3 regions of the Streptomyces sp. WG5 genome follow, and region 3 is predicted to be linked to each of the others. Evidence: riboswitches for the same ligand, from Rfam matches in the RefSeq annotation. Region 3 holds a riboswitch; each other region holds the start of a gene.

What was found. A riboswitch is a leader RNA that binds a small molecule or an ion and turns the genes downstream of it on or off. The one in region 3 is predicted to bind cobalamin.
Region 1: linked by a shared signal. The riboswitch ahead of ACP4IX_RS15015 (cobalamin biosynthesis protein) and the one ahead of ACP4IX_RS22565 (ribonucleoside-diphosphate reductase subunit alpha) in region 3 are both predicted to bind cobalamin.
Region 2: linked by a shared signal. The riboswitch ahead of ACP4IX_RS10160 (ABC transporter substrate-binding protein) and the one ahead of ACP4IX_RS22565 (ribonucleoside-diphosphate reductase subunit alpha) in region 3 are both predicted to bind cobalamin.

The regions. Positions count from the first base shown of each region.
Region 1 is NZ_JBNGGC010000012.1:123,614-126,881, forward strand. It holds gene ACP4IX_RS15010 (cobyric acid synthase) at 1-1,197, opposite strand, end outside; gene ACP4IX_RS15015 (cobalamin biosynthesis protein) at 1,194-2,159, opposite strand; cobalamin riboswitch at 2,262-2,400, opposite strand; gene ACP4IX_RS15020 (hypothetical protein) at 2,635-2,856, opposite strand; gene ACP4IX_RS15025 (anion permease) at 2,891-3,268, opposite strand, start outside.
Region 2 is NZ_JBNGGC010000008.1:37,806-41,073, reverse strand. It holds gene ACP4IX_RS10165 (FecCD family ABC transporter permease) at 1-709, opposite strand, end outside; gene ACP4IX_RS10160 (ABC transporter substrate-binding protein) at 790-1,869, opposite strand; cobalamin riboswitch at 1,933-2,118, opposite strand; gene ACP4IX_RS10155 (M56 family metallopeptidase) at 2,313-3,245, opposite strand; gene ACP4IX_RS10150 (BlaI/MecI/CopY family transcriptional regulator) at 3,252-3,268, opposite strand, start outside.
Region 3 is NZ_JBNGGC010000021.1:62,738-66,005, reverse strand. It holds gene mctP (monocarboxylate uptake permease MctP) at 1-1,536, shown strand, start outside; cobalamin riboswitch at 1,671-1,794, shown strand; gene ACP4IX_RS22565 (ribonucleoside-diphosphate reductase subunit alpha) at 1,920-3,268, shown strand, end outside.

The sequences.
Region 1 (3,268 bases), on a different contig from region 3:
GTGGTGGATCTCGTACCCCTCGACGTGTTCGCCGAGGGCCTCGCCCACCGGCCGCGTGAGGGTCTTCTCGCGCGCGAACCGCACGCGCACGGGCAGCAGTCCGAGCCCGTCCACGTGCCCGGCGCGGGACTCGACGTCGTCCTCGATGTGCTCGCCGAGCAGCTGGAAACCGCCGCAGATGCCGAGCACGGGCCGCCGCTCGGCCACCCGGCGCGCGATGGCGTCCGCGAGCCCCCGCTCCCGCAGCCACTCCAGCGCCCGGACCGTCCCCCGCGTCCCCGGCACGATGACGAGATCCGCGTCGGCCAGCTCCTCCGGCCGGTCCACGAAGCGCACCACGACACCCGGCTCGGCGGCCAGCGCGTCGACGTCGGTGAAGTTGGACATCAGCGGGACCGCGCAGACGGCGACCCGCAGCACGTCCTCGCCGACGGGCGGCGTGACGACCGACTCCCGCACCGTCCCCCGCAGCGAGACGCGCAGCCCGTCCTCCTCGTCGATGCCGAGCCCGTGCCGGAAGGGCAGCACGCCGTACGTCCGCCGCCCGGTCAGGCCGTGCAGCATCTCCAGCCCCGGCTCCAGCAGCGAGACGTCACCGCGGAACTTGTTGACGAGGAACCCGGCGACCAGCGCCTGGTCCTCGGGCGCCAGCAGCGCCACCGTGCCGAAGAAGGACGCGAAGACGCCCCCGCGGTCGATGTCGCCGACGACGAGGACGGGGAACCCGGCGCCCCGGGCGATCCCCATGTTCACGATGTCGGTCCGGCGCAGGTTGATCTCGGCCGGACTGCCCGCCCCCTCGCAGATCACCGCGTCGTACGTGGCCCGCAGTTCGGCCAGACAGTCCAGCACGGTGCCGAGCAGCCGCTGCTGCCGTCCGCCGTGGTAGCCGCGGGCGCTCATCTCACCGACCGGCTTGCCGAGCAGCACGACCTGGCTGCTCTGCTCGCCGCCCGGCTTGAGCAGCACCGGGTTCATCTGCGCGGTCGGCTCCACGCGGCACGCCTGGGCCTGCATGGCCTGCGCCCGCCCGATCTCGGCGCCCTCGCGGGTGACGAAGGAGTTCAGCGACATGTTCTGCGCCTTGAAGGGCGCGACCTTGACGCCCTGACGCACCAGCCAGCGGCAGATCCCGGCGGTGACGACGCTCTTGCCGGCGTCGGAGGTGGTGCCGGCGACGAGGAGGCCACCGCTCATGAGTCACGTCCCTGTGTGAGTACCCGGCGGCCGAGCAGCCGCGCGCCCGCGCACACGCCGAGCGCCAGCCAGCCCACGCGCCGGGAGAGCCGCACGGCACGGTCGATGTCGCCACCACCGGCCCGGACGGCGCGTCCCGCCGCCCCGTTGAGGACGGGCCGGTGCTCGACCCGCCCGCCGTAGGAGAGCGTCCCGCCGAGCCGCACGCCCAGGGCGCCCGCGAAGGAGGCCTCCACGGGACCGGCGTTGGGGCTCGGGTGCTGCGCGGCGTCGGCGCGCCAGGCCCGTACGGCACCCCGCGGATCGCCGCCGGCCACGGTGGCCAGGACGGCGGTCAGCCGGGCGCCGGGCCACCCCGCGAGGTCGTCGAGGCGGGCCGAGGCCCAGCCGTAGCGGCGGTACTCGGTCGACTTGTGGCCGACCATCGCGTCCAGCGTGTTCACGGCCCGGAAGCCGACCAGCCCCGGCACCCCGGCCACGGCACCCCACACCAGGGCGCCCACCACCGCGTCCGAGGTGTTCTCGGCGACGGACTCCACGACGGCCCGGGCGATCCCGTCGGCGTCCAGCGCCTGCGGGTCCCGCCCGCACAGGTGCGGCAGCCGCGCGCGGGCCGCCTCGACGTCGCCGGCCTCCAGGGCACGGCCGATGGCGCTCGCCTCGCGGGCGAGCGAGGTGCCGCCGACCACCGACCAGGTGGCGGCGGCGGTCAGCGCGACGGAGGCGGCGGGGGAGCGGCGTACGGCGCGGGTGGCGGCCAGCCCGAGGGCGGCGGCGCCACCGGCGCACACGGCGGTGTGCAGCGCGCCCCACCCGCGGTGGTCACGCCACAGCACCCGTTCCACGGCACCGGCGGCACGGCCGAACGCGGCGACCGGGTGTCCGCGGCGCGGATCGCCGAGGAGGAGGTCACCGAGGAGGCCGGCGGCGGCGCCGTACGCGAAGACGCGTTCGGCACGCACGGGGCTCAGCCGGTCACACGGTCAGGGAAGAACCTGGTGCTGAACGTCGATCGGCAGCCGAGCATGGCGGTATGTCCTCACTCAGGGTGTCCGCGCCCTGGTTCGAAGAGACCGGCGGTGAGAGTTCCTGGCTCCCGGGGATCCTTCCCCGGTCACAGTGGCGGGACCGCGCCGGATTCGCACCGGGCTTCCTCTCCTGCCGCCGTATTGGCTCCGGAAGTCCACCACGGCCCGCGAACACCAGTCAACCTGGCGTTGACCTGCGGCGGGGGAGTGTGCGAAGGCCCACACGCGGGCGGTGTGCGCCGGCACGAGAAGAAGGCGGGGCGCGGGACGGTCGGAGTCCGTCCCGCGCCCCGCCTCACGGGTGTGCGCGGAGGGTCGGGTGACGTGCGTCGGTCGTACGGCCCTCGCGGGCGGGCGGCCTTCGCGGTCGGGTGACGACCGTCGTGGACCGGGCGACGACCGGCGTGGGTCAGGCGACGATCAGATAGATCCCGTACGCCACCGCCGCCGCGCAGGCCGCGAAGCACGCGTACGCGCCGGTGACCGCGAGGGCCGCGGAGCCGCCCTGCGCGGCGGCCCGCTCCTGGCGGGAGAGGCCGGTGATGCCGAGGGTGAACAGGCCCACCAGGACCACGGTGGCCACGAGGCTGACCCCGAAGACGGAGCCGAGAGCTGCCCAGTCGATGCTCATGGAGGTTCGCTTCCTTCGTACCCGGGGCGCGGGCTCAGACGGTGGTGGTGGCCGACGGGGCCTTGGAGTCGGACGCGGAGGCCGCGACGGTGCCCGCCAGGTCCTCGGTGACGCCCGCCGGGGGCGGGGACACGGCGGCCATCGCCGTGGTCACCACACCGGACGGCTCGGGCTCGTCGACGACGTTGGTGTGGTCGACGACCTCGCGCCGGGAGACCTTCCAGATGGCGGCGCTGGAGGCGACCAGGAAGACGGCGACGAGGGCGGTGCCCCAGTCACCCAGGCCGCAGACCCACTCGGCGATCGCGGCGACCAGGGCCGCGGCCGGCAGGGTCAGACCCCAGGCGACGAACATCCGGGTGGCCGTGGACCAGCGCACCACGCCGCCCTTGCGGCCGAGGCCCGCGCCCAT
Region 2 (3,268 bases), on a different contig from region 3:
TGGCCGCCGCGTCCTGACCGAACGCGAAGGCGTCCAGTGTCCCGGCGTACCCGAGGCACACGGCCAGGACCACGGTCAGGACCGCCGCATTCGTCCACACGTCCGTCCAGCCCGCCCCGCCGAGCGAGCCGAGCAGCCAGAACAGCACGCCGCGGGTGGTCTCGGCGTCGGCCGCGGTCATCACGACGAACGACGTGAGCGCGGAGAACAGCTGCATCGCCGCCACGCCGGCGAGCACCACCCGGTCCGGGGTGCCGCCGAGGCTGTGACTGAGCAGCATCACCAGCGCGAAGGAGCAGACCGCCCCGATGAACGCCCCGCCCGACACGGACAGCGCGCCGCCGCCCACACCGAGGACGACGACCAGGACGGCACCGGTCGAGGCGCCGGAGGAGACGCCCAGGACGAAGGGGTCGGCGAGCGGGTTGCGCAGCAGGGACTGGAGCACGGCGCCGCACACGGCGAGGCCGGCACCGCACACCGCCGCGAGGAGGGTACGGGGCAGCCGCAGGTTCCAGACGATGCCGTCGCGGATCGGTGTGACGTCCGCGCCGGGGGCGGCGCCGCCGAGATGGGCGACGACCACGGACCAGACCTCGCCGACGCCGATGTCCGCGGGACCGATGGTGACGGCGACGGCCACGGAGGCGCACAGGGCGACGAAGCCGGCCGCCACCCACACCGGGGAGCGGCGGACGGCCGCGCGCAGGCCGGGGGTCCGCCGGCTCGTGGACGTCTCTCGGCTGCCCGGCGTCCTCCGGCTTCCCGGCGTCACCCGGCTTCCGGACGTCACTGGGTGAGGCCGTACGCGCGCAGCGCCGCCGCCACCTTCTCCACGCCCTCGACGGTGCGGATGGTGGGGTTCATCGCCTGCCCGCTCAGCAGCACGTACCGCTTCTTCCTGACCGCGGTCATGTTCTTGGTGACGGGGTCGGACTCCAGGAACTCGATCTTCTTCGCGGCGGTCTCGGCCGTCTGGGACTTGCGGGTGAGGTCTCCGACGACGAGGACGTCGGGGTCTCGGTCGGCGACCGTCTCCCAGCCGACCTGGGGCCATTCCTCGTGGGTGTCGTCCATGGCGTTCTCCGCGCCGAGCGCGCGGGTCATGATGCCGGGGGCGCCGCAGCAGCCCGCCATGTAGGGCGAAGTGGAGTCGGCGAACCAGTACATGAGGGTGACACCGGAGGCGTCGACGCCCGAAGTGGCTTTCGCGACCCGCGCCTTCAGGCGTGCGACCAGTTCGTCGCCGCGCTGCTCGACGCCGAACACCCGGGCCAGGTCGTGGACTTCACCGTAGACGGTGTCCATGGTCAGGGGTTCGCTGCGGACGCCGTCGCCGTCGCCGCTGTTGTCCTTGCCGACACAGTCGGACGGGGACAGGTAGGCGGGCACCCCCAGTTCGGTGAACTGCTCGCGCGTGGCCACGCCGCCGGAGCCGAGCGTGGAGGCGAAGGAGGCGGCGACGAAATCGGGTTCGGCGTCCAGGACCTTCTCGAAGGAGGGCATGTTGTCGGCGAGCCGGGGCACCCCGGCGTTCGCCTTCTCCAGGCCCTTCATGACCGGGTCGGTCCAGGTGGCAGTGCCCGCCATTCGGTCGGCCAGGCCCAGCGAGAGCAGGATCTCCGTGGTGCCCTGGTTGAGGGAGACGGCCCGTTCGGGTGGCGCGGGGATCTCCACCTTGTGACCGCAGTCGCTGACGGTGCGTGGATAACCGGCGGCCTCGGCCGGCGCCGCGGAGTCGGCGGCGGTCGTTCCGGAACCGCAGCCGGACGCCAGCAGGGCACCGGACAGCAGCAACGAGAAGCGGGAGCGGAAGGGACGGAAAGAACGCAAGGAGCGGCGGGAGCCGGCGGGGCGCGCTGCGGACATGGAAGATCCTCTGGCGTCGAGGGCTCATACGCGAAGCCCGTTCGTACGGTGTGGCCCGCGCCGTACGCGGCGCGGGTGCCAGCAGGTCTTCGGACTCGGGATCGTCCGGGCGGGACGCCTTCCCGGACGGCTTGTGCCGCCCAGTGGCCGTTGTCCCGCCCGTCCCCCTCACCGCTGCGCGTCAGCTCCGGATTCGCACCGGATTCCCTGACCCACCAGGTGGGTTCGACTGGCTCCCGCAAGCTACCACAGGGCCCCTGCGGTGCCAGGGGGGCGGCCATCCGCCCGACCTCCCGCGGCACCGCCCGCCCGCGCCTCAGCTCTCGGGACCGAGTACGGTGTCGATGACGTGGACGTCGGCGCTCGCCGCCCTGACGTTGCCGCCTGCCGGCCCCGAATGACCGGGATTCCGTGGGTCCTTCGGAGGGGCGGGCGCGAGACGCTCAGAGCGGCGTCGCGGCGCGGAGGATGAGGAACATCGTGACGGCGGCGTTCGCGGACGACATCGCCGACACGGCGGTTCCGGCGGCCGCGGCCCATGCCGCGAGGCCCACCGAGGTGAACACCGGGGGCCAGGTGCGGACAGCGGGAGCGGGGCCCAGCAGGGCCGCCACCCGGCGCGGTACCGGGCCGGGCGCCGCGAGGCCGGCGAGGGTGGCGACCGGGGTGCCCCGGGAGACCAGGGCCGCCTTGCCGATCGCGGTCGCCACCGCACGGCGGTTGCCGACCGTCCGCGCGGCCTCCTCGTCCGCCCACCGCTCCGCCGTGTAGGACACGGCGGTCCGCAGGGGCCGCAGGAACGGGTTGGCCAGGGCGGCGAGCCGGACGGTGAGCAGGAAGTGATGGTGCCGGGCGGTCAGATGGGCCCGCTCGTGCGCGAACAGCGCGCGCCGCTCGGCCGGTTCGAGGCAGTCGAGCAGGGCCGTGCTCACCACCACGCGGTCCCGGCGACCGCCGGGCAGCGCGTACGCGTAGGGCACCTCGTCCGGGAGTACGGCCACTCCGGTGCCCGGCAGTCCGGCCAGCGCGCGGTGGGCGCGGCGACGCACCCTGCCGTGCCGCCACAGGGCCCGTGCCGAGGCCACGACCACCGCGCACAACGCGGGGATCGCCGCCTTGCCGACGACCTCGTCGTACGGCACGGCCGCCCGCACCTCGGGGTCGGACCAGCCGTCCGGCAGGGGGTTGCCGGGCAGTTGCGCGGTGCCGACCACCATCACCAGGGCCAGGCACACCGTGCTGCACAGGGCCATCACGGCGGCCACCGCGGTGAGCAGCCTGGTCGCACTCCGCGGGTGCAGGTGCTGTTCGGCCAGCCGGGCGATCGGCCAGGCCGTCAAGGGCAGGACCAGCGGCAGGAAGACGAATACACCCATGCGGCGTCAGCCGTCCCCCACGT
Region 3 (3,268 bases):
CTGGCCGCCCGCTGGCGCCGGGCCGCGAACGACCAGAGCCTCGACGAGTGGGGCCTCGGCGGCCGCTCGTTCGGCACCTGGGTCACCTGGTTCCTGCTGGGCGGCGACCTGTACACCGCGTACACCTTCGTGGCCGTCCCGGCGGCGATCTACGCGGCGGGCGCGGCCGGCTTCTTCGCGGTGCCCTACACGATCCTGGTCTACCCGCTGATCTTCACCTTCCTGCCGCGGCTGTGGTCGGTCTCCCACAAGCACGGGTACGTGACGACGTCGGACTTCGTACGCGGCCGGTTCGGCTCGAAGGGGCTGTCGCTGGCGGTCGCCGTGACCGGCATCCTGGCCACGATGCCGTACATCGCGCTCCAGCTGGTCGGCATCCAGGCCGTGCTGGACGTGATGGGTGTCGGCGGCGGCGAGGACACCAACTGGTTCGTCAAGGATCTGCCCCTGCTGATCGCCTTCGGCGTGCTGGCGGCGTACACCTACTCGTCGGGTCTGCGCGCGCCCGCGCTGATCGCGTTCGTCAAGGACACGCTGATCTACATCGTGATCGCGGTGGCCATCATCTACATCCCGATCAAGCTGGGCGGCTTCGACGACATCTTCGCCGCGGCGAACGACAAGTTCACCGAGTCGGGCAACGGCGGACTGGTGCCGGACCACGGCGGCCAGTGGACGTACGCCACCCTGGCGCTCGGCTCGGCACTCGCGCTCTTCATGTACCCGCACTCGATCACCGCCACGCTGTCCTCGCGCAGCCGTGAGGTGATCCGCCGCAACACCACGATCCTGCCGCTGTACTCGCTGATGCTCGGTCTGCTCGCGCTGCTGGGCTTCATGGCGATCGCGGCGGGGGTGAAGGTGGAGAACGGGCAGCTGGCGATCCCGCAGCTGTTCGAGAACATGTTCCCGGACTGGTTCGCCGGCGTGGCCTTCGCGGCGATCGGCATCGGCGCGCTGGTCCCGGCGGCGATCATGTCGATCGCCGCCGCGAACCTCTTCACCCGCAACATCTACAAGGACTTCATCAAGCCGGACGCCACCCCGGCGCAGGAGACGAAGGTCTCCAAGCTGGTCTCCCTGCTGGTGAAGGTGGGTGCGCTGGTCTTCGTCCTCGGCATGGACAAGACGGTCGCGATCAACTTCCAGCTGCTCGGCGGCATCTGGATCCTGCAGACCTTCCCGGCCCTGGTCGGCGGCCTGTTCACCCGCTGGTTCCACCGCTGGGCACTGCTCGGCGGCTGGGCGGTCGGCATGGTCTACGGCACGCTCGCCGCGTACGGCGTCGCCTCGCCGACGCAGGAGCACTTCGGCGGCTCCTCGAAGGAGATCCCCGGCATCGGCGAGATCGGCTACATCGGCCTCACCGCCTTCGTGCTGAACGTCCTGGTCACCGTGGTCCTGACCTTCGTCCTGAGGGCGGCCAAGGCGCCCGACGGCGTCGACGAGACCAAGCCGGGCGACTACACGGCGGACGCGGGCGACCCCGGCGTCGAGGTGGAACTGCCGCCGGCCACGGCGGGCGCCTCGCACTGACCCCTGGCACGCGTCGGGCCGTCGGAGAGATCCGGCGGCCCGTTGTCGTACGCCCGGAACACGACCACGCGCTGACGTCCCGGCACGGACCGGCACTACATCTGGGGGTGCTCGCGGAACACGGCACAAGATGTATGCTCATGCTCGCTGTCGCCGCAGGGGAATCCGGTGCGAATCCGGAACTGTCCCGCAACGGTGTACTTGTGTGCGTCTGTACACGAGTCGAGTCCGAGGACCTGCCGACAGTGCGCCCGGCCGTCCCGGTCCGGGTGCCATGACGTCCGGGCCTCGTGGAATGGGCCGGTGGACGCGACGCCGCGTGCGCTCGTGAGCTGCCCCCTGCCCTCCGCCAGGCCCCGTGCCGAGCGAGGGAGTGCCCCCACGTGACCATCGCGCCAGCCGACCCGGTTTCAGCCACCCCGGTGACGACTTCAGCGACCTCAGCGGCTCCGCTGCCCGGAGCGAGCGAGGAACCCGACAACCCGGGTGCCGCCCTGCTGCGCACCCTGACCGGGCTGACCGCCGACCTCCCCGACGCCGACGCCGGCCGGGTCGCCGCCGCCGCGCTGCGCGGCCGGTCCGCCCGCGCGGACGAGTCCGAGCTGCGCGAGCTCGCCACCGAGGCTGCCGCCGGGCTCATCTCGGAGGACCCGGTCTACTCCCGGCTGGCCGCCCGGCTGCTGACCCTCGGCATCCGCGCCGAGGCCGCCTCCCAGGGCGTCACCTCCTTCACCGGGTCGGTCGCCACCGGCCACCGGGAGGGCCTGATCGCCGACCGCACCGCCGCGTTCGTCCGGCTGCACGCGGACCGCCTGGACGCGCTGATCGACCCGGCCGCCGACGACCGCTTCGGCTACTTCGGGCTGCGCACCCTGTACAGCCGCTACCTGCTCCGGCACCCGATCACCCGCAAGGCCGTCGAGACGCCCCAGCACTTCCTGCTGCGCGTCGCCGCCGGGCTCGCCGAGGACGACACCGTACGGTCCGTCGACGAAGTGGCCGCCCTCTACGGGCTGATGAGCCGCCTCGACTACCTGCCCTCCTCCCCCACCCTGTTCAACTCCGGTACGCGGCACGCCCAGATGTCGTCCTGCTACCTCCTCGACTCCCCCAAGGACGAGCTGGACTCCCTCTACGACCGCCTCCACCAGGTCGCCCGCCTCTCCAAGCACGCCGGCGGCATCGGCATCGCCTACTCCCGCGTCCGCGCCCGGGGTTCACTGATCCGCGGCACCAACGGGCACTCCAACGGCATCGTCCCGTTCCTGAAGACGCTGGACGCCTCGGTCGCCGCCGTGAACCAGGGCGGCCGGCGCAAGGGCGCGGCGGCGGTCTACCTGGAGACCTGGCACGCGGACATCGAGGAGTTCCTGGAACTGCGGGACAACACCGGCGAGGACGCCCGCCGCACGCACAACCTGAACCTTGCGCACTGGATCCCCGACGAGTTCATGCGCCGGGTGGACGCCGACGGGCAGTGGTCGTTGTTCTCCCCCGCCGACGTGCCCGGGCTGACCGACCTGTGGGGCGAGGAGTTCGACGCGGCCTACCGCGGGGCCGAAGCCGCGGGGCTCGCCCGCAGGACCCTCCCCGCCCGCGAGCTGTACGGCCGTATGATGCGCACGCTCGCACAGACCGGCAACGGCTGGATGACCTTCAAGGACACCGCCAACCGCACCGCCAACCAGACCGCGGAGCCCGGACACGTCGTCCACTCCTCCAACCTCTGCAC